4 regions of the Paenibacillus sp. Lou8.1 genome follow, and region 1 is predicted to be linked to each of the others. Evidence: predicted binding sites of a transcription regulator. Region 1 holds the regulator's gene; each other region holds the start of a gene.
The links. The regulator Rex, encoded in region 1, represses fermentation and respiration genes when NADH is low (regulators of the CRP and FNR family bind a similar motif). The targets are predictions, from matches to a motif close to TTGTGAAATATTTCACAA.

Region 2: a site for Rex is predicted at 4,293-4,310, ahead of NLX78_RS12250 (formate/nitrite transporter family protein). Genes of this name have one in related genera too.
Region 3: a site for Rex is predicted at 2,925-2,942, ahead of NLX78_RS13460 (cytochrome ubiquinol oxidase subunit I). Genes of this name have one in related genera too.
Region 4: a site for Rex is predicted at 4,476-4,493, ahead of NLX78_RS24600 (phosphoketolase family protein). Genes of this name have one in related genera too.

What each region holds. Positions count from the first base shown of each region.
Region 1 is NZ_JANAVN010000016.1:108,305-116,022, forward strand. It holds gene panD (aspartate 1-decarboxylase) at 1-111, shown strand, start outside; gene NLX78_RS21555 (tetratricopeptide repeat protein) at 194-826, shown strand; gene dinG (ATP-dependent DNA helicase DinG) at 982-3,849, shown strand; gene NLX78_RS21565 (redox-sensing transcriptional repressor Rex) at 3,894-4,547, shown strand; gene NLX78_RS21570 (amidohydrolase) at 4,534-5,835, shown strand; gene NLX78_RS21575 (cell wall elongation regulator TseB-like domain-containing protein) at 5,873-6,397, shown strand; gene NLX78_RS21580 (hypothetical protein) at 6,450-6,716, opposite strand; gene NLX78_RS21585 (hypothetical protein) at 6,937-7,470, shown strand; gene NLX78_RS21590 (AAA family ATPase) at 7,463-7,718, shown strand, end outside.
Region 2 is NZ_JANAVN010000007.1:209,337-217,054, reverse strand. It holds gene NLX78_RS12270 (ABC transporter ATP-binding protein) at 1-865, shown strand, start outside; gene NLX78_RS12265 (hypothetical protein) at 878-1,681, shown strand; gene NLX78_RS12260 (glutathione peroxidase) at 1,769-2,245, shown strand; gene NLX78_RS12255 (FAD-dependent oxidoreductase) at 2,636-3,997, shown strand; gene NLX78_RS12250 (formate/nitrite transporter family protein) at 4,385-5,218, shown strand; gene NLX78_RS12245 (molybdopterin-containing oxidoreductase family protein) at 5,592-7,718, shown strand, end outside.
Region 3 is NZ_JANAVN010000008.1:197,839-205,556, reverse strand. It holds gene cydD (thiol reductant ABC exporter subunit CydD) at 1-450, opposite strand, end outside; gene cydB (cytochrome d ubiquinol oxidase subunit II) at 450-1,463, opposite strand; gene NLX78_RS13460 (cytochrome ubiquinol oxidase subunit I) at 1,450-2,856, opposite strand; gene NLX78_RS13455 (response regulator transcription factor) at 3,260-4,918, opposite strand; gene NLX78_RS13450 (cache domain-containing sensor histidine kinase) at 4,911-6,701, opposite strand; gene def (peptide deformylase) at 6,864-7,445, opposite strand.
Region 4 is NZ_JANAVN010000022.1:26,365-34,082, reverse strand. It holds gene NLX78_RS24625 (DUF896 domain-containing protein) at 256-483, shown strand; gene NLX78_RS24620 (DoxX family protein) at 551-949, shown strand; gene NLX78_RS24615 (ring-cleaving dioxygenase) at 1,024-1,974, shown strand; gene NLX78_RS24610 (glycosyltransferase family 2 protein) at 2,093-3,244, opposite strand; gene NLX78_RS24605 (GntR family transcriptional regulator) at 3,596-4,318, shown strand; gene NLX78_RS24600 (phosphoketolase family protein) at 4,612-6,996, shown strand; gene NLX78_RS24595 (aldo/keto reductase) at 7,272-7,718, shown strand, end outside.

The DNA of each region.
Region 1 (7,718 bases):
TCCATGTCGAATGAAGAGGCCAAAACATACAAACCAACAGTGGTATTTGTTGATGAACATAATAAACCAGCCCAAACGATGAACAAAGAAGTACACGCGACGATCATGTAATGAATGGGAGTGCGGATGAAACCCGTCTTTTAAGCGAAAAATGTGAGTGTATTAATCCATCTTTCATAAGGGCGGGATGCACATGTTCCAGCATGTATTCGCAGAAATGAACAGCATGTTAGATGATATCGTGAAGCATTACCCATCAGCCCAGGGCTCCCGCAGGCAGGAGCTGCTACAGCACTGGAGTCTGCTGCGGAGAATGAGTGACGGAATTATGGATGAGTGGCTGGCCTTTGAGGAAAAAATGGTTTGCCTGCGTGCGGCCGGGTTTTCCGCGGAGACCGATATGTCTGACACGGAGCTGCCTGAAAAAGAGCTGCCAGCTTTTAATCGGGGGCAAGGGTATTATCGATTACTCATGTACCCTGAGGCGATCCAACAATTTGAGCAGGTACTACAGCATTTTCCGAACAGCTGGCAGAGTCGCATGTATATGGGAATGGCCTATTTTCAACTAGATGATCCAGCAGAGGCTGTATGCCATTTTCAGAAGGTGCTGGACCTGACTGAGCAGGCAGGACTGAAGGCGGTCATCTATAATGCGCTAGGCTGTCTGTTGGCAAAGCAGGCTGACGTAGAGGAGGCGCAAAAATGTTTTGCTCTCGCACATCAGTTCGATCCTGCGTTACCCGAGCCGCTGCACAATATGGAAGCCTGTCTGTCCGGTACCGAAAAGCTTCGATACGACAGCTCCATGATGACCTGGATGTAGTTGTCAGACACCGAGCAAGACGATGCATGCCCACCTCTCAGGCGGCGTGTGCATCGTCTTTTTTGGCTGTCTTAATTTCCAAACAGGCGATCTTCTGCTATGCTAATATACAGAGTTATTATTTTTGTAAGTGTCATAAGAAAGGATTAGCCCGAATGAAATTTGCGGTATTGGATTTTGAAACGACAGGCACCCAGTCCGCGGATGACATCATTCAAGTCGGACTTGCAATTATAGATCATGATAACAGCATTTCCCGTGTTTACGGCTCTTATGTAAACCCTGGCAGATCTATTCCCCCTTTTATCACCGGGTTGACCGGAATTACAGACGATGACGTCAAGGATGCTCCTGCACTTGAAGAAATGATGATGGAGCTCGTGCCTATGCTGGACGATGTTGTACTGGTCGGTCATAATGTGGCGTTTGATTTTAATTTTTTGCAAAACGCTCTGGATCGGTGCGGTTATTTGCCGTTTAGCGGAAGAATCTTGGATACAATGGATTTTCTGAAAATTATGTTTCCATCGCTATCTTCGTATCAGTTGGGTTTTGTGTCTTCTGAGTTTGGGCTGGCGCATGATCGCCCTCACCAAGCAGACAGCGACGCGTTGGCTACGGCTGAGGTGTTTTTAAAGTGTCTGGGTGAGCTTCAAGCATTACCTTTGATAACGATACAGCGGCTTAGCGATTTGTTTGCAGAGGAAGACAGTGACCTTGGATGGTTTCTTGATGGGGTGCGTGAAGAGAAAGAGCTTGATCCTATTCAGGATCTGGAGGGACATCAGTTTTTTCGTCAGCTTGCGCTAAAAGTGGAAGATTGGACGGAGCTAGCTGCTCCGCGTAGAGAAGATGACCCGAATCCACTGTCAGGTGTTTCCTTTGAGGAGTACATGGATGATGTGCGGGACAATTTGCGTTCATCCTTGAGCCAATATGAGGAGCGCGAGGCGCAGATACAGATGATTGAGGGTGTAAATCAGGCACTGAGTGAAGACAAGCATCTGCTGATCGAAGCAGGTACAGGAACAGGGAAGTCCCTCGGCTATTTGCTCCCATCGCTGTATCACAGTGTGAAAAAAGGACAGCGAGTTATGGTAAGTACACATACGATCAACCTGCAGGAGCAATTACGCGAGCGCGACATTCCGATGCTGACCAAGGTGATTCCGTTTCCGTTCCGGGCTGCTATTTTCAAGGGTCGGGGACATTATTTGTGTCTGCGTAAGTTTGAACATAAAATAAACAGAAGAGACTTCGCGACACCGAAGGAAGATTTAATTACAGCTGCTCAGATGATCGTCTGGTTGACGCTAACAGAAACCGGTGATGATGAAGAACTGAATCTGAGCAACCGTGGTGGAGATTTCTGGGAAACGGTGGCGAGTGATTCAGAGTCCTGTCTTGGTCGTTCTTGCCCATGGTTCCGCAAATGCTATTATCATCGTGCACGCCATGAAGCAGGGATAGCGGATGTTGTTATTACGAATCACTCTAAGTTGTTTACAGACGTCAAAGCTAGTCACCAGTTGTTGCCAAGCTATGAACATCTGGTGATTGATGAAGCCCATCACCTGGAGGAAGTAGCTGGTAAGCACCTAGGTATGCATATGAAATATTTCACACTCGTGCATACACTGACGCGACTGTTCAAAGACAGCAAGAATGGACAACTGCCTTCACTTCGTCAACAGTTGGCGAAATCGGGGCACGAGAAGTCGACGGATTGGGCCTCAACCATCGATCAGATGTATCCGCTCGTGTTAGAGGTTAAGGAAACTTGGGACCTGCTAAGCGACAAGCTGTTTGGCATGTTGCCAGAACGAAGCGATGCGACACCGGGTGAAACAGGACAGTTTTCTTCCCGTCTCAAACCTTCAGCCAAGCCTGCAAAGTGGGATCAGGCGGGGGCTTTGGAAAATCAGCTATATGTAACGATGAGTGAAATTTTGCGCAAGGGCGACAAGCTGATGCTGGACGTCAAGGAAGAACATGACGATTATGCGGCGGATAGCCTTATTACAGATATCACGGGTCTGCTCAAGGATCTGGCGGGGATTCGAGAAAATTTGCGCTTTTTTATGCGACTCGATGATGAAACAACCGTATACTGGCTCGAAGCGAGTGGGCAATTCCGCAGTAAATCATTACAATTTTATGCGGTGCCCGTCGATGTGAGCCGCCAGTTGAAAGAAATGTTTTTTGACAAAAAAAGAAGCATTATTCTGACGTCTGCTACCTTATCGGTAGATAAGTCGTTTCAGTACATGATCGATCAGCTCGGCTTGCAGGAGGCCGCAGATCAAGAGCGGCTGATGACTTCGCAGCTTCCGTCACCCTTTAATTACAGGGATCAGGTGTTGCTGGTCATTCCACGGGATTTCCCAAGCGTGAAGGGCAGTGTAGGAGATGCACACTTTGTAGATATGCTCGTTAGCTCTCTAGGAGCGACTGCTCAGGCGACGCGGGGGAGAATGCTCGTTCTGTTTACTTCCTATCGGATGCTCCGGCAAGTGTATGAGCCGCTCAAAGAGGCCTTAGCATCCAGCGAAATTACTGTGCTGGGACAAGGTGTGGACAGTGGGAGTCGCAGCAAGCTAACCCGCCGTTTTCAGGAAGCCAAAGCTTCTGTATTGCTGGGAACCAGCAGCTTCTGGGAAGGCGTCGATATTCCGGGGAAGGCTCTGACTTGTCTGGCCATTGTTCGCTTGCCGTTTCAACCGCCGAATCACCCGTTGCTGGAGGCAAAAAGCGAGCTGCTCCAGCAGCAGAAGAAGAATCCATTTATGAAGCTGTCTGTACCACAAGCGGTCATTCGCTTCAAACAGGGATTTGGTCGGTTGGTTCGTACAGCGAGCGACCACGGGGTCGTTATCGTTTACGATACGCGTGTGATCGAATCCTATTACGGAAAGCACTTTTTGTACTCGTTACCGGGACCAAAAATGGAGCATATGCCATCGGAGCAAATGGTGCCCCGCATCGCCGAATGGCTCCAATCCGCCCCGGAGACCGAGGCATAACGGACGGACACTAAGTATGTTCGTTACAATTAGGGGGAGCAAGTATGAAATCAGATAAAATTTCAGAGGCTGTCGTACGGAGGTTACCCGTATATTTACGTTATCTGAATGCACTTCACAAACGGGAGGTGGCTACGGTCTCTTCTCAAGAGTTGGGACAGAGGCTAGATTTAAACCCGGCCCAAATCCGTAAAGATCTCGCCTATTTTGGAGATTTTGGTCGGAAGGGTATCGGTTATGATGTTTCTTATCTAATTGAGAAAATACGCCATATCCTGAAAATCGATCAGCAAATTAATGTAGTATTGGTCGGAGCGGGTAATCTGGGGCAAGCCCTTTCGAATTATAACGCTTATTTAAAAGACAATATGAAGATTGTAGCGGTATTTGATGCGTTTCCAGATAAGGTAGGGACCAAGATCAATACATTGGTCGTGCAACCGATGGATGAACTGGAAACGACTGTGAAAGAAAAAAACATTCGAATCGGGATTATTACCGTACCTGATTTTGAAGCACAGCACGTGGCTGACAGGCTTATTGATAGCGGAATTGGAGCGATCCTGAACTTTGCACCGACTACTCTCAAGGCACCGGCCAACATTCGGATTCATGCCACAGACTTTACAACTGATTTGCTTAGCCTCGCTTATTATTTGGAGGACGGAAAGGAAGAAACACAATATGACAGTGAATAAATGGATGATTAAAAACGGCTCTTTTGCCGTAAATGGACCAGAAGCTGGGGTAATCCATGGTTTTATGATTGTGGAAGATAGCCGCATTACTTACATTGGCGAGACTTTGCCTTCGGGTGAGGAAGAGACGGAAGCGATCGATGGTAAGGGGCTTTTGTTTTTACCTGGTCTGATTAATACTCATGGTCATGCGGCGATGTCTCTGCTGCGTGGGCATGGAGATGACTTGGCACTTCAAGTATGGCTTCAGGAAAAAATGTGGCCTATGGAAGCCAAGTTTACATCTACGGACGTGTACTGGGGTACGTCGTTGTCTGTGCTGGAAATGCTGAAAGGTGGAACAACGACCTTCCTGGACATGTACGATCATATGGATGAGGTGGCTCGTGTGGCTGAAGAGTCAGGTATTCGTGCAAGTCTGATGCGTGGAGCAATTGGACTATGTTCGGAGGAAGAACAGCGAATCAAGCTGGCTGAGGCCGTAACTTTTGCGCGTAACTGGCATGGTAAAGCAGACGGGCGTATTACAACGATGATGTCACCGCATGCGCCATACACCTGTCCACCTGCGTTTATTGAAAAATTCGTACAAGCTGCGCATGATCTGGATTTGCCGCTGCATACGCACATGTCTGAGACGATCGCCGAAGTGGAGCAAAACGTACGTGACTACGGTTTGCGTCCAGTTGCACACTTGGATAAGCTTGGTTTTTTCTCCCGTCCTTCGCTTGTTGCCCATGGCGTTCATTTGAATGACGAAGAAATAGCTTTACTGGCTGAACGTGGTGTAGCGGTTTCGCACAACCCAGGTAGCAACTTGAAGCTGGCAAGTGGTGTGGCAAGAGTGCCTGAATTGCTGCGTGCAGGGGTTACCGTTTCTCTCGGAACGGATGGTCCTGCCAGTAATAATAACCTGGATATGTTCGAGGAAATGCGTCTGGCAGCACTTATTCACAAGGGTGTATCTGGTGACCCTACGGCAGTTCCTGCGAGTGAAGCGCTGCGTCTGGCAACAGAATACGGTGCAAAGTCAATTGGTTTAAAAGAAGTAGGAGCGTTGGCAGCAGGCAACAAGGCTGACTTTATCGCGCTGGATCTGAATCAGGCACATTTCTTGCCGCGTACAGATCTTATTTCCCATGCGGTATACTCAGCAAGCGCCAAAGACGTGGTTCACGTATGGGTAGACGGTCGTCAGGTTGTGAAAAACGGCGAATGCCTGACTATGGACGAGGAACGCATCAAACATGAGGCACAAGCCGCCTTTGAAGGGCTGCTGTCGCGCTAATTCAGGTGTCACATCCCCTTAGAGAGGAAGCACGGGTTTGAAAAATAAGAAAAAGTGGATAGCGGTCGCCATTTTGGCCGTAATACTGATCCTGGTCAGCATTTTCTGGTATTATTCCTATGTTACTCAAGACCAGGTGGCTGAGAAAAATGCCGCTATCATTAAGGCCAAGCAATCAGGTGGTCTGGTTAGCACGACTCAAACATGGAAGTCTGTGTGGGATCAGGTATATTGGGTGGTTCAAGGGAAAAATGCACAGAATGAAAATATAATGGTGTGGGTTCCTTTTCAAAAAGTGGAAGGACAACCTAACGTACCTGCCGCAGATAATAGCGGTGTTCACACCGAACTGCTGAAGAATGGAGTCGATGAGCAAAAAATGACGGCAATAATTCAGCAGCAGCTTCCAGGTGTAAAAATTGTAAGGCTTCAGCCGAGTGTGTTCAATGGCGAATATGTGTGGCAGTTGTTTTACGATGATGGAAGTCATCATTACTACAGCTTTTATCGTTTCTCAGATGGGGTAGCGACGGGTGTAAAATATACTTTGCCCAATAACTAGCTGGTTGAGGATTAGCAGATGTGGAATGAATGACTAGTAAATAATTGAAAGCTTAAGAAAAAGACGTAAATGCGATGAAATTCGTATTTACGTCTTTTAGTCTTGCTATGCCGTAAAATGGGCTGAAAGCCAGTGAAGCATCTTTACCAATCCATTTTCTCTCTAGGGCAAATTCATCTTTATGGCGGGCAGTACGGAGTGAAAGATTTGAATCTGGAGAAGCGGAGCGTTCGCCTTTGCCGCCGGATTTTCTCCGTAAGAATCTAATCGAAAAAAATCCGGTGGCAACAGCGATCGTAAGATCAAATCCTACACGCATCGTCTCGCCTCCACCTTAACCAAAGATTTTGCCTCATCACAACTCCTCCACACATTGCCTTCGATATTAGATATACGTTATGATATACTATATTTTATAAGTGATAGACAAAAATGATAGAAAAAAGAATTGCTGATCGCTGTAAGATCATGCAATTTGGTTGTTTGTTGACATTCGTCCCGTTTCTTCTGGGTTTTACATTTTGAGAGGAGGATGTTGTTTGAAATTGCGTGCAGTTCCTATCGTTGTGGCGGCAGTTTTGGCAGCTTTGCTGCTATTTGGGGGATGGTTCATTTACCGTCAGGTTACAATGCAAAGCCCTCTGGAAAAACTGGTTTCTCAATATCCAGGCGTGACAAGCGCTCAAATAGATATTAAACAGGATCAGGTTGTATTGAAACTAGATCTCAAACCGCAGGCGGATGTGGCCGGATTAGTCGATGTGGTTAAGCAAAAAGGACAAACCATCATTGGCAGCCGTACCATTAAGCTGGATATTGAAGATCGTTCCAATTCAGCACTGAATCAATGGTGGTCTGAGGCTATGTTTCCTGTAGCCGAAGCGATGGAAAATAAAAAGTATACTCAAATTTCATCTACAGTTGAGCAGATGAAAAAGAAAAAGACGGGTATCAAAGCTGATACCGACATGGATTCGAACAATGTCTATATCCGACTCAGCGAAGGGAAAGCGACCAAATTTATCGTTTTGCCACGTCAATCTCAGCAAATGGGGGTATGGCCTAATGCCTAGATGGATCAAGGAAACATTAATCGGCATAGTGCCGGTGACTATTATATTTCTCGTTTTTATTGGGGTGAATATTATCCCTCTTCTAGTTGCTGGCGTGATGCTCAGCGGCTTGTTAATGCTCATGCATGCACGTGGTGGCTTGGCCGTAGGTGCTGGGCAAGAACGTAAACGCAAAAAAAATGGTCCGGACAAGCTGACTTTTGAGGAAATCGGTGGGCAGGAAAGCGCTAAACAGGAGTTGCGTGAGG
Region 2 (7,718 bases), on a different contig from region 1:
TATTGCTTATGAAGATCGATTGATTGTAGAAGATCTAAACGTAGAAATACCGCAAGGGAAAATCACAGCCTTGGTGGGCGCAAATGGTTCTGGTAAGTCCACCATTCTGAAGACGATGGCTCGCATCATGAATCCTAAGGGCGGCAGTGTTCTGCTTGACGGTAAATCCATTCATAAGCAATCCACCCGGGAAGTAGCTAAGCAGTTGGCTATTTTGCCACAAAATCCGACTGCACCGGAAGGATTAACCGTGACGGAACTGGTATCTTACGGACGTTTTCCCTATCAAAAAGGTTTTGGTTCCATGAAAGCGGAAGATCGCAAAATGGTGGAGTGGGCCATTCAAGTAACGGGAATGAGCGAGTTCCACGATCGTCCGATTGATCAGCTTTCTGGCGGTCAGCGTCAGCGTGCCTGGATTGCTATGGCGCTTGCGCAGGATACGGATATTTTGTTTCTGGATGAGCCGACGACATTTTTAGATATGGCACATCAACTGGAAGTGCTGCATTTGCTAGAGTATCTAAATACTTCGGAGAAGCGCACCATTGTTATGGTCGTGCATGATTTAAACCATGCCGCCCGATATGCTCAGCATATGATTGCAATCAAAAAAGGGAAGGCCGAGGCGGTAGGAACTCCAACAGAGGTTATGTCCCCTGATGTGCTGCGTGAGGTGTTCGGGATCGAGGCGGATATTGTAACAGATCCTCGTACGGGTGTACCGCTCTGTCTTCCGTATGCTTTGGCTGGACAGCCTGCGGTGAGCCAAGCAGTAAAAGAAATGAATATGGAAGATAAGAAACTCGTAGGTTCTGTTGCTGAGCGGCGTGATGCTAGAGCACAAGTAGCGGCAAGAGGTTAAAGAGGACATACCATGAAACCACTGGATTACGATCAGCTTGAGCAACTAGGGAAAATAGTGAGAGTCACGCCGGAAGATGCAGTATATTCCGGACCAGTGGCCGAATGGCTTGAACCAGAGAAGATCCGTTCTGTGATGGAGTATTACGGCGATCTTCTGCGTGCTGAAGACGATTTAACCGCAGCCGTTTATTTTGTGAACCAGTTGCGTGGTCTCGTGTTTGCACAGCATTTTATGGTGTCACTGTGTGAACGCCGTTTGGATCTGTCCGTATCTAATCTCAGATTTCATATTTGTTATGAAGGTCAATATCCCTCTATTAGCCTCCAGGTCATCGACCTCACAGAGCTGGACAATACGCGGAACAATGGGGATGACCATTCTTCCGAACAGGCTCAGCAAGTGTTACGTGACTTTTACAGTTTGCAGATGCGGCCCATAATGGAGGCAATAGCTGCAGTGGGAAGCGCATCTATTGGGCAAATGTGGGGACAGTTTCCGTTGACATTGCTGTATTTTAAGGATAGAGTACAGCCATCGTTGACTGATCCTCAGGATGTGGAGCGCTTTGAACAAGATTATATTTATGTGACACGTGAGCTGAAGGGAGCGGTATTCGGGCGTAAAAGAAATCCGTTTACGGTTCGTCTCATTGAATTGGACAATCCTTACCGCCCCGGTGAAAATACCTACATGAAACCGTCCTGTTGCCAATATTACAAGACAGGTGGAGGCCAGCGGTATTGTTATGCTTGCCCAAAAATGTCCGCTTCCGAACGTGAACAACGCAGACTCGAAGTGATGGCATCACGGTAAAGGATCTGCGGATGTTGGCATGTCCGTCACGTTTTGGTTAAAATAGGTTATGTAACCTAAACCAAGCGACACGAAGGAGGATGCTGTATGTCTGTTTATTCACATAATGCCGTAACACCAGCGAATCAGGAGGTTTCTCTGGATACTTACACCGGTAAGGTGCTGGTTATTGCGAATACCGCCAGTAAATGTGGACTTACCCCGCAATATGGGGATTTGCAAAAGCTTTATGATGAATATAAGGATCGGGGATTAGTTGTATTAGGCTTTCCTTGCAACCAATTTGGCGGTCAGGAGCCGGGCAGCAGCGAGGAAGCGGCTGAATTTTGCCAACTGAATTACGGGGTTAGTTTCCCGGTATTCGCCAAAGTGGACGTCAACGGACCGGATACAGCGCCTCTGTTTGAATATTTGAAAAAGCAACAGCCTGGAGAACAGGAAGATGGAACAATTCAGTGGAATTTCACGAAATTCATTGTGAATCGTGAAGGTGTACCTGTGGGTCGTTTTGAACCGAAGGAGTCACCAGAAGCGATGAAAGCAGCCATTGAGCAATTGTTATAGTAGCTTTGCCTTAACTCCAAAGTATATGTTTAAAAAGGTCTGATTTCCTGCGTGTCTCCGGGAAACGGACCTTTTTTTGTTCTCTACATGTGCATTTGTTTAAGGGGGGCGCATCATGTGAAAGTCGATTCCAAGGGCATAATCAGGGGGCTTACAGGGAAAACTGAATGGAGCAAAAAAATATTTCAGCAAACCGTTGATTTTGTATATCCTTTCTTTTTTAAATGTGGACAAATTGTGAATATCACGAAAAGCTATTGTAATGTGAAAAATATCACACTATAATAAGCGCATGAAGTGAAATAAATCACAAACGCAAACGAGCTGTTTACGTGAAACTATTCACAATTATTATACATTTTATGCCCACACACCAAGGAGGAATTTTACATGAAAGTAGCAGTTATCGGATGTACACACGCAGGCACGGCAGCTATCGTCAACACAGCTAAATGTTATCCAGATGCAGAAATTACCGTTTACGAGCGTAATGATAATATTTCATTTTTATCTTGTGGTATTGCCCTGTATGTAGGTGGTGTCGTTAAAGATCCACACGGCCTGTTTTATTCGTCTCCAGATCAACTGTCTGACTTGGGTGTAGTGACCAAGATGCTTCACGAGGTAACGAGTGTGGATACGGCAGGCAAGACGCTGCATGCACGTAATCTCCAAACAGGTGAAGAATTTACAGACACATTTGATAAATTGATTGTGACCACAGGATCATGGCCCATTATTCCAAAGCTGGAGGGCATTGAACTTGATCATATTTTGCTCTGTAAAAACTATAATCATTCCAATGATATCATTGAGAAAGCCCAGCACGTACAGAACATTACAGTCGTCGGGGCTGGATACATTGGTGTTGAACTGGTAGAAGCTTTCCAAATGAACGGTAAAAACGTAACGCTGATTGACAGTGCTGATCGTATATTGAATAAGTATTTGGACCATGAGTATACAGACCGGATTGAAAGTTCCCTGAGGGAACATGGCATTAAGCTGGTACTTGGCGAGACGGTGAGTCGTTTTGAGGGTACGAACGGTAAGGTGAGTAAAGTCGTGACCTCTAAAGGAGAATATGAAACAGAGCTTGTTATTCTCTGCATCGGTTTCCGACCTCAAACGGATCTGCTCAAAGGTCAGGTAGATATGTTGCCTAACGGTGCGATCATTGTGGATAACTATATGCAAAGTAGCTGCCCGGACGTGTTTGCAGCAGGTGACAGTTGTGCAATTCGCTATAATCCGACAGGTAAAACGGCTTATATCCCTTTGGCAACCAACGCAGTTCGTATGGGTACACTGGTAGCACGTAATCTGGTACAACCAACGATTGCCTACATGGGAACCCAAGGAACTTCGGGTATCAAAATTTACGAAGACAATATCGCAGGAACAGGCTTGACGGAAGCGGCGGCAACGGACGAAGGCATGACTGTAGAAGCTGTAACCATTGAGGACAGCTACCGGCCTGAATTTATGCCAACCTCCGAAAAGGTATTACTGAAAGTGGTATATGAGCAGGAGACACGAAGAATTTTGGGGGCTCAAATTATGTCGAAGGTGGATTTGACTCAATCCATTAACACACTATCCGTAGCCATTCAAAATCATATGACCATTGACCAGTTGGCCTTTGTCGATTTCTTCTTCCAGCCGCATTATAACAAGCCTTGGAATTTCCTGAATGCAGCAGGCTTGCAAGCATTGCCTACAATATCCGAACGGAACCCAGTTACTGTATAATTAGATTTGTCTGTGACATTGTTCATAAGTTTGTCAACAATCTGAGACGTACGGACGAATCCTTATAGTACAATATAGAGTAGCATAAGGATTAGGGGGTAAGTAGCTTATGGATTTGTTTTATATCCTTTTTCTTGTAGTCGTGGCCCTGGTAGGCCTCGGTGGAGTTATTTGGTTCTTGAGAGCAGTTGAAAAGGAAGAATACAACTAAATGTAAAGCGCGTAGTAGCGCAGTAGATGTAATAATACAGAAAGACAGTCCTTTTTCCAAGGGCTGTTTTTTTTATAGTTGAGAAAGTGATTTTTTTCACAAACATAATCACTGATTTTAAATAAAATATGAAAGAAGAATATTTTAGTAAAAAGATATTAAAGGAGCGGGGACATATGGCGAGCTATAAACCGGGGCAAATTGCTGAAAAGACGGTGGAAACAGGAGTGGCCAAGGCGAACAACCCGTGGACTGTGGCGGTGGTACTGGGATTTTTGGCAGGTGCATTTATTGCACTCGGTTTTTTGCTGGATATACGTGTTATTGCAAGTGCGCCTAAAGAATGGGGAAGCATTGCCACCTTTATTGGAGCTGCGGTGTTCCCCGTAGGTCTGGTATTAGTTTTGATCGCCGGCGGAGAATTGCTGACCGGCAATATGATGGCGGTCCCTTTGGCGAGATGGGCAGGACGGATTAAGACAGGAGCCTTGCTTCGTAACTTGGCGATTATTACGCTCAGTAATTTTGCAGGTGCGTTATTCGTTGCATTTTTCTTTGGGCATGTGCTGGGTTTGACAGAAACGGGCCCTTATCTGGACAAAGTGGTGGATATGGCAGGACATAAGCTACATGAAAGCTTTTTGCAGTCTTTTATATCGGGTATAGGATGTAACTGGCTCGTAGCACTGGCTGTATGGCTGGCATATAGCACAGACTCTATCGGTGGCAAAATTATGGGCATTTGGTTTCCAACAATGGCCTTTGTCGCTATTGGATTTCAGCACGTTGTTGCCAATATGTTTCTCATTCCGGCGGCTATTTTTGCAGGCCACTTTTCGTGGGCAGATTATGTTATGAACTTCATTCCGGTCTGGCTGGGGAATTTAGTAGGAGGTAGCCTGTTTGTGGCTGGAGCCTACTGGTTGGCCTATTTGAAAAAGCCTCAAACCAACGCACTTCCAGCGAATGAATCTCCAACTACTTCTTCGGTTGCACATCAAATCCGTTGAGTGGTCCTGCTTAATTACGGTACTTTAAACAGCAATGAACAAAGCAAATCCGCCATGACAGGCCCGGGGGAACGAAACCTGTCATGGCGGATTTTTTTGGGAGTGGTCCATGATTTGGCATGGAGGATGAGTGTGCTCTCGTCCCATAATGCCTTGATCTCTTTTACCCTCGGTAAGATATGATGAAACAGGATGTCGAAAAAAATTATGATTCTAAAAAAAATCCGTTTTGCTCTATGCAGCAGACGGATTTTTTTAATATTTTGGAGAGCGGCTGTGTGGGGAAATCCTTCTCTTGCCATAGGCCAAAGCTGTGGATATGATAAGATCAGTGTAATTTTTGGAAACGGTAACGGAAAGGAGCATCAACACTATGGATCATCGTAATAGCGCGCCTCCTGAGGCCACGCTTCAACAAGACTTACAAATGGGGCAGCGGATGACGGAGCAGCAGGACGGTATTTTTCCAGCTGTATGCCCGTTAGATTGCCCGGATACGTGTGGGCTCCTACTTCACAAGGAAAATGGAAAGATAGTCAAGGTGACTGGGAACCCGGATCATCCTATTACCAAAGGGGCTATTTGTAACAAAGTTCGCAATATGACGGAGCGGGTATATGATCCTGATCGGGTGCTCTATCCGTTGAAACGTATAGGCCCCAAAGGAGAAGGGAAATTTGAACGTATTAGCTGGGAGGAGGCAGTCGATACCATTACAGGTCGGTTCAAGGAGCTGATACGTATGGACGGACCGGAATCTATTCTCCCCTACAGCTTTTATGGCAATATGGGCGTATTGAGTGTGGATGGAATGGACCGCCGATTTTTTAATGCGCTGGGTTCAAGCCAACTGGATCAGACGATATGTAGCGTGGCAGGGAATGAAGGCTGGGCGTCCGTTATGGGTTTTAAGGGCGGCACCAGCCCGGAGGACACGGAGGATGCAGACCTCATTATTGTGTGGGGTGGAAATGTCATTAGCACGAACATGCATCAGGTCGTTTTGGCTGAGAAAGCACGTAAAAAAGGTGCTAAGGTGGTCGTTATTGACGTTCATCGCAACCGGACGGCGCAATGGGCGGATTGGTTCATTCCGTTATATCCGGGGACGGATACGGCGCTCGCGCTGGGTGTTATGAATGTGCTGTTCGCTCAGGGACTGACGGACGACGAGTTTTTACATCGCTACACGGTAGGCCATGAGGAACTGCGCGAGCATGTTAAGACATATACACCAGAGCGAGTTTCGCGGATTACCGGCGTACCGGAAGCGGATATCATCCGTTTGGCGAAAATGTACGGAACTGCGCGAGCAGCGTATATCAATATCGGCAATGGGCTTCAGCATCATGATAATGGCGGTATGAACGTACGTGCGGTTACATGCTTGCCTGCGCTCACTGGACAATGGCTGAAGCACGGCGGGGGAGCGTCACGCTCTAATGGCGCTTATGGCAAGTTTAACGGCGCCAATCTGGCGCGTCCTGATCTGCGACAGAATCCGGATGCCCGGGTGATCAACATGAACCGGATCGGAGAAGCGCTGCTACAGAAGGGACAGCCGATTAAGGCGTTATTCGTATACTGCAGTAACCCCGTAGTTGTAGCCCCCGATTCGGAACGGGTGACTGAAGGATTTGGACGAGAGGATTTGTTCACAGTCGTTCATGACCTGTTTCTTACGGATACGGCCCGTTATGCCGATATTGTGCTGCCTGCAGCGTCTTCCTTTGAAGGTACAGACCTATATAAATCCTACTGGCATCACTATGTTCAGATGCAGGAACCCGTCATTGCTCCACTCGGGGAAAGCAAAAGCAATTATGAGCTGTTTAGCCTGCTCGGACGGGCTATGGGCTTTGACGAAGCTGCCTTTACGGAAAGTGAAGAGGACATGATTGCAGGTGCGCTTGATAATCCAACGAACCCTTATCTCAACGGTGTAACCTTGGAAGCCTTAAAGAGGTCACCTTTTGTAAAGCTCGATATGACGCCAAAGGCTACTTATTTGGATCGTTTAACCACGCCTTCAGGCAAGATTGAGTTGTATTCGGAAAAAATGAAACAGGCAGGTCTGCCCGCGATGCCTTCTTATGTGCCGCTGATTGAAGGGTACGACGGAGAGCATCGACCGCAAGCGGACGAGCGGTATCCATTAATGTTTATTTCACCGCCAAACCATAATTTTCTGAATTCTACTTTTGCTAACTTGCCCAAGCATCAGCGACTGGAGCGGGAGCCCTTGCTACAAATTCACCCGGAGGATGCTCAGACAAGGGACATCGCGGATGGGGACCCGGTTACCGTATGGAATGATCGGGGGACGTATGAGCTGAAAGCGAAAGTCACCGATCTAATGCTGCCCGGTACAGTGATTAGTCAGGGATTATGGTGGGAAGGCAAAGGACGCAGACAGCGTGCCAATGTGTTAACCTCTGATCGGCTGTCGGATATGGGACAGGGGGCTACTTTCTTCTCAACGGTGGTGAATGTGAAGCGC
Region 3 (7,718 bases), on a different contig from region 1:
TGTGAAAACATACACAAGCACAAGTATAGTTACAGCCATCATGTCAATCATACGAGGAATGGACAGTTCCAAATACGTGCGAAAACGATCCATGCCGTCCAGCGCTAGCGTCACCAACTTGCCGCTACCTTCCCGCGCTGCAAAACCCGGCCCCCGTTCGAACAAACGTGCAAGCAGACGCTCCCGTAAGGAAGCGCCTGAAGCTTCGGCAAAACGGCCTGCTGTCCGGCGTTGCAGCCAGATCGCCGTATGCCTCATTGCAAAAGCAGCAAAAAACAACACCAGCGACGGCCAAGCCATTACCAGCGGATTCTTATCAAACAAAATCGTAACAGCCTTTGCCAAGAAGACTGCTTGTGCAATCACTGCGGCCCCCTGGAGCAGGGAAAGGGCAGCCAGTAGCAGCATTACTGGCCGAATGCCCTTTAATTCAAACCATGCCTTATCCATTAGTATTCCAAATGATCCTTCTCACTGAGACGCTTATGGAAAACAAAATAGCTCCATGCCTGATAAGCCAACACAAAGGGTAAAAGCGTTGCTGCAACAATCGTCATGGCTTTCAGTGTGTAATGACTGGAGCTTGCATTATAAATCGTTAAATCAAAAGCACTGTTAATCGAGCTCACCATAAATCTTGGGAACAAACCGACGAATAACGATACGAAGGTCAGTAAAATCACTGCACCTGTCATCCCGAAGGCCCATCCTTCACGGCGCTGCTTCAGGAAGTACCCTGTCAGCACATAGGCGACAATTCCCACCGCAACCGCAGCATACATAAAGGGACCGCGACGTGCAAATAAATCCGTTGCAAAATAAGTCCATACCACCATGCCCGCGAGTAAAATGCCCAAAACCGGAAGAAACTTGGACGCGATCACACGAGCGCGATCCCGTACTTCTCCAATCGTCCGCAGGGAAATAAACGTCAGTCCGTGCATTAGACACATTCCGACCACTGTCAGTCCAATCCATACGGTGTATCCATTGAATACATCGGAAAATCCAGCTTTCAAATCCATGTTTTGCTGAATAGGTACACCTTTCACCAAAGCCGCAAAAGCCATACCGAACAGCATCGGCGGTAGAAAGCTGCCAATCAGAATGCAGGCATCCCACGTTCCTGTCCACCATTTCCCTTCAGCCTTGCCTCGGAACTCAAAAGAAACTCCACGCAAGATCAAACCTAGCAAAATAAAGACAAATACCAGATAATATCCGCTGAACATGGTTGCATAAAAATGTGGGAAAGCGGCAAACATCGCACCTGCTGCTGTAATCAGCCACACTTCGTTGGCATCCCAGAATGGACCAATCGTATTGATCATCAAACGTTTTTGTTGGTCATTACGCGGCACCAATCCTGTGGCCATTCCTACGCCAAAATCAAAGCCTTCCAGAAAAAAGAAGCCAGTAAACAGCACAGCAATCAATAGGAACCATAAATCATTTAGCGACAATGGTGTCACCCCCTTGAGCAAAAGGATCATGAATTACCGTTTGTTGATGCGGCTCAATATCTGGACCTTTGCGAGCCGTACGGTAAAACAAAAACGCCAGCACACCTGTTAAAATTAAATACAATGTGGTAAATGAGATGAACGAGAACAACACTTCTCCAGCCACAACCGTAGGCGAAACAGAATCTTTCGTTTGAAGCAGACCAAATACAGTCCACGGTTGGCGTCCTATTTCAGTCATGATCCAACCTGAAGTATTCCCAATGAATGGAAGGGATATCCCCCATATCATAAGACGGAAGAACCAGCGATGCGAGCCCTCCAACTTTTTACGGAACGTCAGGTAAGCTCCGTATAAAGCGAGTGCAATCATGCCACATCCCGCCGCAATCATAATGCGGAAGCTCCAGAACGTGGTTCTTACTGGCGGGATATAATCTCCCGGACCATAGGTTTTCTCATATTCTGCCTGAAGCTCATTCATACCAGGCACAGAGCCGGTAAATTTACTATAGGATAGAAAACTCAAAGCAAAAGGAACTTTAATCTCAAAGGTATTTTCCTTTTTTCCAGGATCAATCCATGCGATAACTGTCCAAGGAGCGGGGTCACCGCTGTTTTCCCATAAGCCCTCACTGGCAGCCATCTTCATCGGTTGTGTTTTCACTAAATATTGAGCCTGACCATGACCAAACAAAGGAATAGCTATGGCGCTGATTAAGGCAACAATAATGCTCAATTTGAAAGAAGGTTTAAAAAAGTCCATATTCTTTTTTTGCATCAGCTTCCATGCACTGATACCCGCGATCAGAAATGCTCCTGTCGCAAAAGCAGCAAACAGCGTATGCGGAAATTCCCATAGCAGTTGCTCGTTCGTTAGCAGAGCGGCAAAATCTTTCATTTCTGCACGTCCATTTTGAATCTCATATCCTACGGGACGTTGCATGAATGAATTAGCAGCTAGAATCCACAATGCCGATAACATCGTACCGATAGACACCAACCACATACAGATTAAATGGACCGTTTTGGACAATCTTTCCCAACCGAATACCCATAATCCGATAAACGTCGATTCTAGAAAAAATGCAAGCAATGCTTCAATCGCCAGCGGCGTACCGAATACATCACCGACAAAACGGGAAAAGTCCGACCAGTTCATCCCGAACTGAAATTCTTGCAAAATCCCGGTGACGACGCCCAGTGCAAAGTTAATCAGCAGAAACGTTCCCCAGAATTGAGCCATTTTTTTGTACAAGTCATTTTTCTTGATAACATACATAGTCTCCATAATTGCCACTAACAACGACAATCCAATGGAGATCGGCACATAAACAAAGTGAAGAATCGTTGTGGTTGCAAACTGCAACCGTGCCAAATCCAATACGTCCATGATGTTGCTCCCCCCTGCACTTCTCTTAACAATGATTTATAGTATTTATAATCTGAAGTCTTCTCCATTTGTGATAGTATTCACATTCTTACATATGCAGCGGTCACTTTTTAGAAAATGACTCACTCCATATCTTCACCATGGTTGTCATGATCCGGCTTCAGATTTATCCCCATTATATAGAATAAATTTAAATGAAATAGAATCGAAAATGTGAACATCGTGTCAAAGCTGTGTCATAATGGTGGCGATTTGATGAAAACGCCCTAAACTCCATAATAAATGTGACATTTTCGATTGATCTATCCATTTTTTCACCATAAAAAAAGAGCCTCTCTTCGTTCGAAGGTTATACCTCCGACATCTGCAAGAGAGACTTCATAGCGTTAAACCTAGGAATCTATCAACAGCCATCTGTTCCTCCGTTCTTTTGAACCCGATTACGGTAGGAGGAAGGTGACATTCCAGCATACTTTTTAAATTTACTATGAAAATAATCTGCATTCGCATATCCCACGCGTTCCGCCACCTGGTGTACCTTAATTCCTTGTGCAAGCAATTCCCTTGCTCGCTCAATCCTCACCTTATCCAGGTAGGCATTAAAGGCCTCGCCAGTATGACTTTTGAACAGTTTGCCCAAATAGCCACTATTGTAATTGAACATATCTGCCAGTAACTCCAGTCGCAAATTTTCATCATAATGACTATGTATAAAGTCAATCATTTGTTTCATGATGATGCCCTTGCCACCAGATTCAGTCTGGCCAATCCATTGCAACACATGCTCCAGCGAGTGATCCACCAGCTCGCCCAATGTGGAATAAGCATATACATCGGTTATAAAGCTGGAGTGCTCCTCCAGCATGGTTCTGCTGTGATCCTGTCCGGCTGCATACTTGTTCAACGCCAGTGTGAATGTTTGGGCGAACGCCGCCTTGATTGCAGATTCTGTGCGATAAATCCATGGAAATTGGTCTTCCATTTCCTTAATGACACGGGTTGCAGCTTCACTATTAGCCATATCTAGCGCATAGTACAGCTTTTCTGCATAACGTAGGGGATCATTTGTAGCACGATCAGACGCTCCACTCATTTCAGTCTCAACTGTCTCCAATTCGTATAGGTCTCCGGAAAGCATGACTCTTTCTGCCCGGAACAAAAACGTACGTTCTAACAATCGTAGTGCCTGCTCAAAAGATCTGGGAATGTCGTTAAGAATGGATACAGGATCACCGGCAGCCACATAAATTTCCGTTGCCCACGGCTTTAGCTCCTGTCGCCAAGTAGCCAGTAACTGAACAGCATCTTTCTCCGTTTTTAACGTGGCGGGAAGCAAAAGACCCATATATATTCCAGCCTCAAACACGATACCTCTGCCCTGCTCATGACACAATTCCGTTAGCCGCTGCTTTGCTGCCGACTGCCGAGCTTGTCGATCCCAGTCAGGAATACGTAAATCCAGCAGAATAACCTGATAGCTACTCCAGTCCAAGGCTGGTAACGCGGGCTGTTGTCCATATTTTCCGTTACCGCTTTGATGTTCAGCTTGCTCGGATGCTTTGTGCAGAGAATCGCTGCCTTCTACGGCCTTACGAGCATGCTCTCGATGAACCGGAAACAATAATGCTTCGATCCAATTACGCTCATGGGAAGGCGTACTTCCCCATTTGCCGTCTTCTTTCTCGTCCTCAATGTTTTGCCATACCCGTTTCAACTCTGTCGTCATTTCTTCCTCATCAACTGGCTTCAGTAGATAGCCATCTACCCCGAAGCCCAAGGCTTGCCGTGCATAATCAAAGTCTGCATATCCGCTTAATATGAGAAAATGAAACGGCTCTCCGTTCTTTTCACGTATGCTTCGTATGACCTCCAGTCCACTCATCCCGGGCATACGAATATCTACAATGACCAACTCCGGCCGATGCTCTCCGAACTTATCCAGAGCCTCGCGTCCGTTCCCTGCCGTATCGACAATACGGAAGCCACAATTCCCCCAGTCAATAATAGAGGACAATCCTTCACGAATCGCAGGCTCATCATCTACAATCATTGCTTTATACATTTGACTCTTCCTCCCTTGGTATGGAAAAGTATACGGTTGTTCCTACTTGTAATGCGCTTTCAATATGCAGTCCATAACGTTCGCCGTACATCAATGTCAGACGTTGATGTACATTACGCAGGCCAATACTGCTCCCTTCCGGCTCATCCGCCCCCCTGATCCGATCTAGCAGACGGGTCAGTTGCCCAGCTTCCATGCCGATCCCGTCATCTTCTACTTTAATTTTCAACTCTCTTTGTTCTATTGTAATATCTACCTTCACGGTAACTGGCTCTTCCTTATTTTCCAGGCCATGAATGACTGCATTTTCCACCAGCGGTTGTATGATTAAGGGAGGAATCGACATGTCCGTCGCGCTTTCTTCCAAATTCACTTCATAGATCAAACGATTTCCAAATCTGAACTGCTGAATTTGCAAATAGGATCGCACCATATCCAGCTCCTGTAGTACCGTCGTTTTACCACTGCCAATCTCCAGATTCCGGCGCATCAGCCTGCCAAGCAAACGCACCGTCGTTGCAATTTCCGCTTCCCCATTCAGATGTGCTTTCATTCGAATGGACTCTAACGCATTAAACAGAAAGTGCGGATTAATTTGGCTGGCCATCATTTTTAGCTTGATATCCTTTTGTGCCAATTCCAGCCTGTTGTTGTGCTCACTCGTCTCATAGACCTGCGCCATGAGTTGGCGAATACTACTCACCATATAGTTGAAACGGCGGGATAAATCCCCGATCTCGTCCTTTCCCTCCACACTCGATACCACATGAAAATCGCCCGCGGCTACCTTACCCAGCTCATAGCTCAACCGCTGTAGTCGTTTGGTAATCAGCCAGGAAATGATGGTGATTAGAATCAGTGCCATAACCAGCACTGCAAGAACACATAAAGCACCAATCAGGCTGATTCGGTTGGCTCCCTGTACAATATGCTCCGTCGAAAACACTGAAATAATCGTAAATCCGCTCACACTGGAGGCGGGCAGCAGCTCATCCACGATGATGTTGGAGGGCACTCCGTTGATTTTCGCTTCATATATTCCCTTACCCGCACGTTGGACGTCAAAGCCCAAATGTAAATCGCTCAACGTTTGGCCCACCGACTGTGGACGAGTAGCTGCGACCACAATCCCGTTACGATCCGTAATCAATGTTTCAAAAGGCTCCTTGCTCAGCATATGATTCAACTCGGTCTGGCTCAGCGATATCATCAGAACTCCCTTGGTATTGTATTCAGGAAATGGAATTTGCCGTACCAGGCTCAGGCGATTAACCGGATTATCTTCCTTATCCTGAATGTAAAACCAGTTAATCGCCGTCCCCTTCAAAGCCATCTGAAACCACGGCTGCCGCTCAATGTTAGAGTCCACTGGAATAAACTCCAGATTATTGACAAGCGTCGGATTGTACGAATAGAACCGGATGGTAGCAACTTCTCTATATTGCTGAGTATACTCATTAAAATCCTTGTATTGATGATACGCATTCATCAGCTCTACCATACCCGGATACCGTCGGTTCGCCATCTCCCTCAGCCTTTTATCGAACATGAGCCCATTTGAAATATCCGTTGGAACACGCAGTAAATTTGCCGTCTGGCTCTTGATCTTTTCCACATTGTTTACCGTCTGGGCAATTGCACTATTCAATGCCTGCTCTCGCAAATAAAAAGTAACGCAACCGCCCACCACCAGCACCGGGATCATGACAATCAGTACGTAGGAGAACAGCAGCTTATTCCGCATACGCATATTATTCATCAAAAGCCGTACTCCACGATTCATGCCATCCCTCCCATAAGATAAGCGCTTACATTTTTATGTATTTTCACATTCTCTATCACAATCTACACGTTTCCAGTTTAAAGCTTCGTAACCTCTATATCTATATTTTTGTAAAATTTAAAAATGTGGCGAACGGAGTCACCACACTTTACAATTCCTAAACTATTTACGTACAAAAGGTTCGATATGCACTCCCTGCGGCAACTTGTGCGGATCTTCCGGGTTGATACGGTCATAGAACATAATGCCGTCCAAATGGTCCATTTCATGCTGCACGACAACCGCTGCATAACCTTTGAAAGTCAATAGCTCCTGTGTTCCGTCTGGTAAAGTGGCCTTAATACGAATTTTTTCGTAACGCGGTACATATCCGGCTACGTACCGATCTACAGACAAGCACCCCTCTCCCTGTTCCAAATAAATCATGGACGTGGAGTGACTGACCAGCTTCGGATTAAACAATGCATACTCTACCGTTTTGTCCCCATCTTCATAATAAATAGCGCACATTCTTTTGTTCAGACCTACCTGATTCGCGGATAGCCCCACACCCGGGCGTAGATCATAGCGAGTGGCCAGCTCTTCATTTTGGCTATTTTTCAGATAATCTAGCATCCATTGCATCTGTTGCAGGTCCTCTTCAGACAGCGGCAGGCATACCGGCTCAACCTTTGTGCGCAAAATCGGTTCCCCTTCACGCACGATATCCTTCGTGAGAAGCATGTCCATCGATTGATTACTCATTCGTCAGCCTCGATTCATTTAAATAAATATACTTTCATGTTATTCTGCAAAAGTTAGGGAGTTCCCAATATTCCTACAAGTTTTATCCCATAAATTATATCTATTCATGAAATGAATTGTCAAAATGAAGCGGTATTTAAGCCATTAAATATTCATTGCCTTAATGGTTTATCTAATTAACAATTATACTGATGCTCTATATATCCTTAAACGAAAAACCCCCTTAACCAATGAAGTGGTCAGGAGATTTTTTGCCGTTATCATACCTTTGAA
Region 4 (7,718 bases), on a different contig from region 1:
GCCAGTGATTCTGGTTGGTGGCTTTTTATTATGGCTCTAGTAATTGAGTTGAAGAGGTTTTACACAACTTGTAGCTTAAAGGTGTCTCTAAGTGTTCTGGCTGCTTTTTCTTTCACCTTTAAGCAACTCAAGCGTTCATCTTCTTTTCTTTTCAAATAAGTATTGACACGGATAAAAAATTATTATATCTTTATATCAAGATAAATAATTTAAAGATAAAAACAATCAGAGAATTTTGAATAGGGAGGTATATACATGCTTACAATTTTAGAAAGAATTAATCAGCTTGCAAAAAAAGCAAAAGAAGTTGGGTTAACTGAAATTGAAAAAATGGAACAAACGGATCTTCGCAAAGAATACCTTCAAATCTTTCGGGGCTCTGTACAAAGCATTCTCTTGAATGCTACGATTTATGATCCGAATGGAGACGATGTTACGCCTGAAAAACTTAGAAAAGAACAGGCCCGAGTCACTAAGCAATAGATTTAATTTCGTCTAATATCTCTAATTTAATAATCTCTAAATAAATATAATGTGGAGGGTGATTTTTATGTTGGCAAGTGGATTGTTACTGATACGTTTGGTGGTTGGATTGTTATTGGTGGGGCACGGAGCACAGAAACTTTTTGGCTGGTTTGGTGGCTATGGTCCAAAAGGTACTGGGGGTTGGATGGAATCGATCGGCATTAAGCCTGGAGTATTCATGGCAGTGTCTGCTGGGTTGATGGAATTGTTGGGAGGAGCTCTATTTGCTGTAGGACTACTCACTCCACTGGCTGCATTGTTGATTACGGTGACTATGCTTGGGGCAATTTTCAAAGTACATGGCCCAAACGGGATCTGGGCAACAGCTAATGGCTATGAATATCCGCTAGTTCTTATTGCAGTCGTAATTGGTATTGCGTTGACAGGGGCAGGTTCATATTCCATCGATGCATTACTTAGATAAAACATGATGTGTAGGTCATTAAAAGTCATCAACAATAAAAAATAAAGGTTCCTACGATTATAGGAGGGTTTCATATGTCACTTCAAACTACAGGTATTCATCATATTACAGCTTTTGCCGGTAATCCGCAGGAAAATGTCGACTTCTATGCCGGCGTCCTGGGACTTCGGTTAGTGAAGAAAACAATCAACTTCGATGCTCCTGAGGTTTACCACTTGTACTTTGGTAACGAGGCAGGAAGTCCTGGAACGATCATTACTTTTTTTCCTGCACCAGGAACTCCTAAAGGACGAATCGGAGGTGGCCAGGTGGGCATAACCTCGTATGTGGTACCCCCAGGTTCACTTGATTTTTGGCAGCATCGTTTGGAAAGCTTTGATATTCAAGTTACGAAAACGAGCCGTTTTTCTGAACAATATCTTCAATTTGAGGATAATGAGGGCTTACGCCTTGAGCTTGTTGAACGTGAAGCGGGAGCGAATAGTACTTGGTCTTACGGTGGTATTTCGGCTGATAAAGCAATTAAGGGGTTTGGAGGCGCCGGGCTATTTAGCGTCAACCCACAGAGAACGATGGATGCATTGGAGAGCATACTCGGATTTACGAAAATCGCTGAAGACGCCGAATATGCCCGTTATCAGTCCGTAGGGGAAATCGGCAACATCGTAGATGTTCCGCTCGCCAAAATGGGTTTAGGCTTTGGTGGAGCAGGCACGGTACATCACATTGCGTGGCGTGCAAAAGATTTTGAACAACATGAAGAATGGAGAAACGCAGTCCAGCATTATGGATATCAGCCGACTCCCATTATAGACCGCCAATATTTTAATGCGATATATTTCAGAGAAGCGGGCGGTATCCTATTTGAAATTGCTACAGACCCACCGGGATTTGCTAACGATGAACCTGCTGAATCTTTGGGACAGGAATTAATGCTGCTAGAGTGGTATGAACCGCAGCGGGCTCAAATCGAGGCGAATCTGCATCCTATTGAAGTGAGAACATTAACGGAAAAACAAAAGTAAGAAAAAGTTGCATATGACTCTTCCATAAGACAGCTTGCCGAGTTTGGCCTGCTCTCAGATGGAGGAGTCTTTTTATTACGGGAAAAATTCATGTGTTTCGTGTCCTTCCGGCCTCTTGCTACTCCACCAGCTTTTCAGACTTCACTAGCATTTCTCGTAACACATGAGCGACTCGACTTTTCCGGTTCGCTGCCTTCTTTTTTATCAAGTGTAATGATTTTTTGTATGCATGAGTATGGCTTTGATCGTAGAACTGCTTGGCTGCAATGCGTAGTGTTCTTCTTAATAACAGTGCTGATGAGCGTGTTAACCTAGAGCGGAATCCCCTGCGCAATACCCGCAATGTATTTTTGTAGGTCTCAAAATCCTCGGATGGAGGGATAAGGGCGAATAAATTTAACGAGGAGTCATTGAATCCGTAGGTTTCATACATGATTCTCAGATTTTCTGTATTTAACACGTTACCTCTAAGATAGGTTGGATGTTCCTGATGATATCCGACCACCTCTTTGATGCAATAAAAAGGGATTTTCAAGCGATGCAGTCTATAGCCAAGGTCCCAGTCCTCGAGTCCATAGAGCACAAACCGTTCATTGAAACCTCCAATACGAATCAAGTGACTGCGTCTAATGGCCACACAACGAGTAACCAGCAGCATCCAGGGGGCTACGTCCGTTGAGGCAAATTGTTTCTGCGTATTGGGAGGAACCCTTGTGGGACTAACTACTTTAGACAGTGCACCCGTTTGATGAAGGATATCTTCAGGGGTTATGATCGGAGTAATTTCGTTCGCTGCTTCATAGTCAGCATTCCATAAGTTGGACTGCGTAAGTATGTTGCGACATTGTTCTTTTTCTTCAGGGGAAAAGTCAGGGTAATAGTGGGTAAAAGCATCGTCCCACGAGTGAGGAATGCCTGAAAGCACGGACTTGGGATATTTACGGTGATAACGGCTCGCGATCCTAATGAATTCCGGTAACACTACAAAGTCAGCGTCGCAGAAGATGATGTACAGCCCTTTTGCACGGCGCAGTCCCAAATTTCGAACGGCAGATCGACCGCGTTGTTCCTGATGTGACACATAGATAAGAGGATAGGATGCTTTGAAGCCTTCGACCATTTCTTTTGTTCCGTCTGTAGAACCGTCATCAGCTACAATGACTTCGAATAGTTGCTTTGGATAGGTTTGTGTCTCAAATGAAGCGAGTGTAAGCAACAATTGCTGGGCTCGATTATAGGTTGGAATGATGATGCTGTAGCGGATAGCCAATATGATCTCCCCCCCACCATTCTTATTAGAAAACGCTTGAACAAGATAAATAATAACAATGTATTCAAGGATTTTAGCCTGGTCTAGTCAAACATCCCTCTAGGTTCGAAACAGGCTTGGTCTTATTACCGATATTAAGGTGGGGGTTCTGTATCTTCTGCTGTTTTGCAGGTACGTTCAGTGGTGTTATGTATGTGTAATCATGGTATTATGCATAGAGATGTAAAGTAAAAGCGAGGTGCTTCCTATCCGCTGAAAGCCCACTCAGCATACAGAAACAAACATGAGATGAAATGGGGAAGTTATGGTAAACTATATAGAGTTATAGAAGACCTGAAAGAGGAGTACTATATGACACAATTTGTCTATAAGCAAATTATTGACGATCTCAAGATGAAAATTTTTGCTGGAAAGTTTGCAGATATGAGATTGCCAGATGAACGTAGTCTTAGTGAGACTTACCAGGTTAGTCGTAGTTCAATTAAACGTGCTCTGACTAAAATGGAGAATGTCGGAATCATTTTCAAAAAACAAGGTTCCGGGACATTTATTAATCCATTATACATAAGAAATGAATCTATCTTTAACTACGAAGGCTCTAATCTAGGGGTCACTGATAATTTTCAAATGCATGGTAAAAAGCCGAAAATCAAAGTACTAAGTTTTGAGGTCATTCCGCCAACAGAAGAATTACAGCGCGATTTGTTCTTGGAGACTCATGATTTTGTTTACAAAATTGTCCGCTTACGTCTGTTTGATGATGATCCTTTTATGATTGAAACGGGCTATATCCCTATTAAAATTGTCCAGAATTTAAATCAGACAATTATCGAGGGATCCATTTTTAATTATTTGGAAGACTCGCGGAACTTGGCTGTCACCAAATCTTTTTTATCCATTTTTGCAGAACCGTCTCAAGAGAATGATCAAAAGCTGCTACATTTAAATGAAAATGAGCCTGTAGGTATTATGGAAGGTGTGTTCTTTTTAGATAACGGTACGCCATTTGAGTTTTCTCATATGCGATTTCATTACAAATATTTGAAATTTAATACCTTTGTATCGGTTCACTAATGATAAGACTGGAGAATTCTCCGGTCTTTTTTTTATGTTTTTGAGAAAAGGATTGGAGTCTGCGTTTGTCTCGTTATTGCAAATTTTATTGGTTAATAATTCTATATATTTTAATGTAAGAGCTTTTTTACTGTCTTTTTAATTTATATTTCATAGTATGTTCAAAATTTCACAAAATTGGACCGTATCACTTGTGAAAAAGGTTGAATTTAGTCAGCGTAGCGTTATGATGGACATGTAGATGAAATTTCCGGAAATAAATTACAAACAAAACTACTTAGGGAGTGGACACCATGTCGTTATCACCCGTGTTAGCAGATTATTCATCTAAAACATATTTAGAAAAACTTGATGCATATTGGCGTGCAACGAACTACATTTCGGTAGGTCAGCTGTATTTAAAAGATAATCCTTTGTTGAGAGAGCCTTTAAAAGATTCAGATGTGAAGGTTAAGCCTATTGGACACTGGGGCACAATTCCGGGCCAAAACTTTATTTATGCACATCTAAATCGTGTTATTAATAAATATGATTTGAGCATGCTTTACATTGAAGGTCCTGGTCACGGCGGCCAGGTTATGGTTTCAAATTCTTATCTGGATGGAAGCTACACTGAAATCTATCCGCAAATTACACAAGATATCTCAGGGATGAAGAAATTGTTCAAACAATTCTCTTTCCCTGGCGGTATTGCTTCACATGCTGCTCCTGAAACACCTGGATCTATCCATGAAGGTGGAGAATTAGGCTACTCCCTTTCTCATGGTGTAGGTGCCATTCTGGATAATCCTGATCTGATCTCGGCTGTTGTTATTGGTGATGGTGAAGCTGAAACAGGCCCATTAGCCGCTTCGTGGTTTTCTAACCGATTTATCAACCCCATCACGGATGGTGCAGTACTACCAATCTTGCACTTGAATGGTTTTAAGATTAGTAACCCAACGATTATGTCTCGTCAATCGAAAGAAGAATTGACCTCATACTTTAAAGGTTTGGGTTGGGAGCCGTTCTTTGTTGAAGGTGAAAATCCGGATCACATGCATCCAGAAATGGCGAAAGTATTGGATACGGCTGTCGAGAAGATTGAAGCTATTCAAAAGAATGCGCGTGAAAATAATGACCTTACTCGTCCGGCGTGGCCGATGATTGTATTCCGTTCACCTAAAGGCTGGACGGGTCCGAAGGAATGGGACAACGTGCCGAATGAAAATTCATTCCGTGCCCATCAGGTTCCAATTCCGGTTGATCAAAAAAATATGCAGCACGCACCTGCTTTGTTAGAATGGCTGAATAGCTATAGACCAGAGGAATTGTTCGACGAAAACGGTCGTTTAAACCCTGAGCTTGCTGAAATTTTGCCTACAGGCGATAAACGCATGGGAATGAACCCTGTTGCGAATGCGGGTAACCTCATTAAAGACTTGAAATTACCGGATTTCCGTAACTATACGCTGGATAATTCCGTACCTGGTAAAGTGATTGCGCAAGATATGTCGGTTTTAGGGAAATACGTTAAAGATGTGGTTCTTTTAAATGAAGAAAATCGTAATTTCAGAATCTTCGGACCGGATGAAACGATGTCTAATCGCTTGGCTCCTGTTTTTGAAGTAACCAAACGCCAATGGATGGACCAAATTATTGAACCTAATGATGAATTCTTATCATCCTATGGCCGCGTAATTGATTCTCAATTATCCGAACACCAAGCTGAAGGATTGCTGGAAGGTTATGTATTAACAGGTCGCCATGGTTTCTTTGCAAGTTACGAAGCCTTCCTGCGTGTGGTTGACTCGATGATCACCCAGCACTTTAAGTGGCTGCGTAAAGCAACGGATCAAGGATGGCGTGCAGATATCCCATCATTGAATGTCGTAGCAACTTCAACGGTGTTCCAACAGGATCATAATGGGTATACACACCAAGATCCAGGTTTGTTAGGTCATTTGGCTGACAAAAAACCAGAATTTATTCGGGAGTATCTGCCAGCGGATGCCAATTCATTGTTGGCTGTTTTCGACACCATTTTAAACGACCGTCAAAAGATCAATTTGATTGTTTCGTCTAAACACCCACGTCCACAATGGTTTACTGCTGATGAAGCGAAAGAATTGGTGGATAAAGGGTTGAAGATCATTGACTGGGCAAGTACAGATCAAGGTGGAGAACCTGACCTTGTCATTGCTTCTGCTGGTACAGAGCCAACGATTGAAAGTTTAGCTGCAATTTCTATTTTGCATGAAAAACTGCCTGACTTGAAGATTCGGTACATCAACGTGGTAGATTTGCTGAAACTGAGAAGTCAAAAACTAGACCCGCGTGGATTATCCGACGCTGAGTTTGATCATTTTTTCACAAAAGACAAACCCGTTGTTTTCGCTTTCCATGGTTACGAAGGTCTGATCAAAGATCTGTTCTTTGATCGTCATAATCATAACTTGCATGTACATGGATACCGTGAGAATGGCGATATTACGACACCATTTGATATGCGTGTATTGAATCAAATGGATCGTTTTGACTTAGTGAAGGAAGCTGCTCTCAACTTACCTGACGCTGGGAAGTACACCAACATTGTGGATGAAATGGATGCTACGATTAAGAAACATCATCAATTCATTCGCGAAGAGGGTATTGACCTACCAGAGGTAGAGAACTGGGTATGGAATGGCTTGAAATAAAAATACAGACACTTCAACTTTGTGTTGGACAACCAAGCCATCAAGCATGAAGTGGAATATATGATTTGGTAGTGGTACAAGTGCCTGCCCCCTTGACTTCAGGTATGATTTCAATGGGGATCAGGCGCTTTTTGATTTAGCACACAGAGAACTTGGTAGGGAAGTTACGAGCTAGTGGGTATATACATATACAGAGAACGGAATGGATTGCTATATTTTGCCGGAGCTTTGAAGAGGTGTTATGTTATATGAGAATAGTAAAGGAGGCTGTAATTATGAACCAACAAATTCCGGAGAAGGTATTGAATGATGGCATTAAAGTGCCCGTCATTGGATTTGGGACTGCTGGAATTAAGGGTGCAGATGGAGTCAAGGCGATTACCGGCGCGATTGATGCAGGTTACCGTCTGATCGACACAGCGTTCAACTATGAAAATGAGGGTGCTGTCGGGAAAGCGGTCCAGCAGAGCTCTGTGCCCAGAGAGGAATTGTTGATTTGCTCCAAACTACCGGGTCGCCGACATGCTTACCAAGAGGCCATTGTAACGATCGAAGAGTCATTATATAGAGGAGGCCTGGACTATTATGATCTTTATCTGATCCATTGGCCGAATCCCCAAATTGATCGATATGTTGAAGCCTGGCAGGCGTTAATTGAGGCGAAGAAAAGGGGCTATATCCGTTCCATTGGGGTCTGCAATTTCTTGCCCGAGCATAATGAA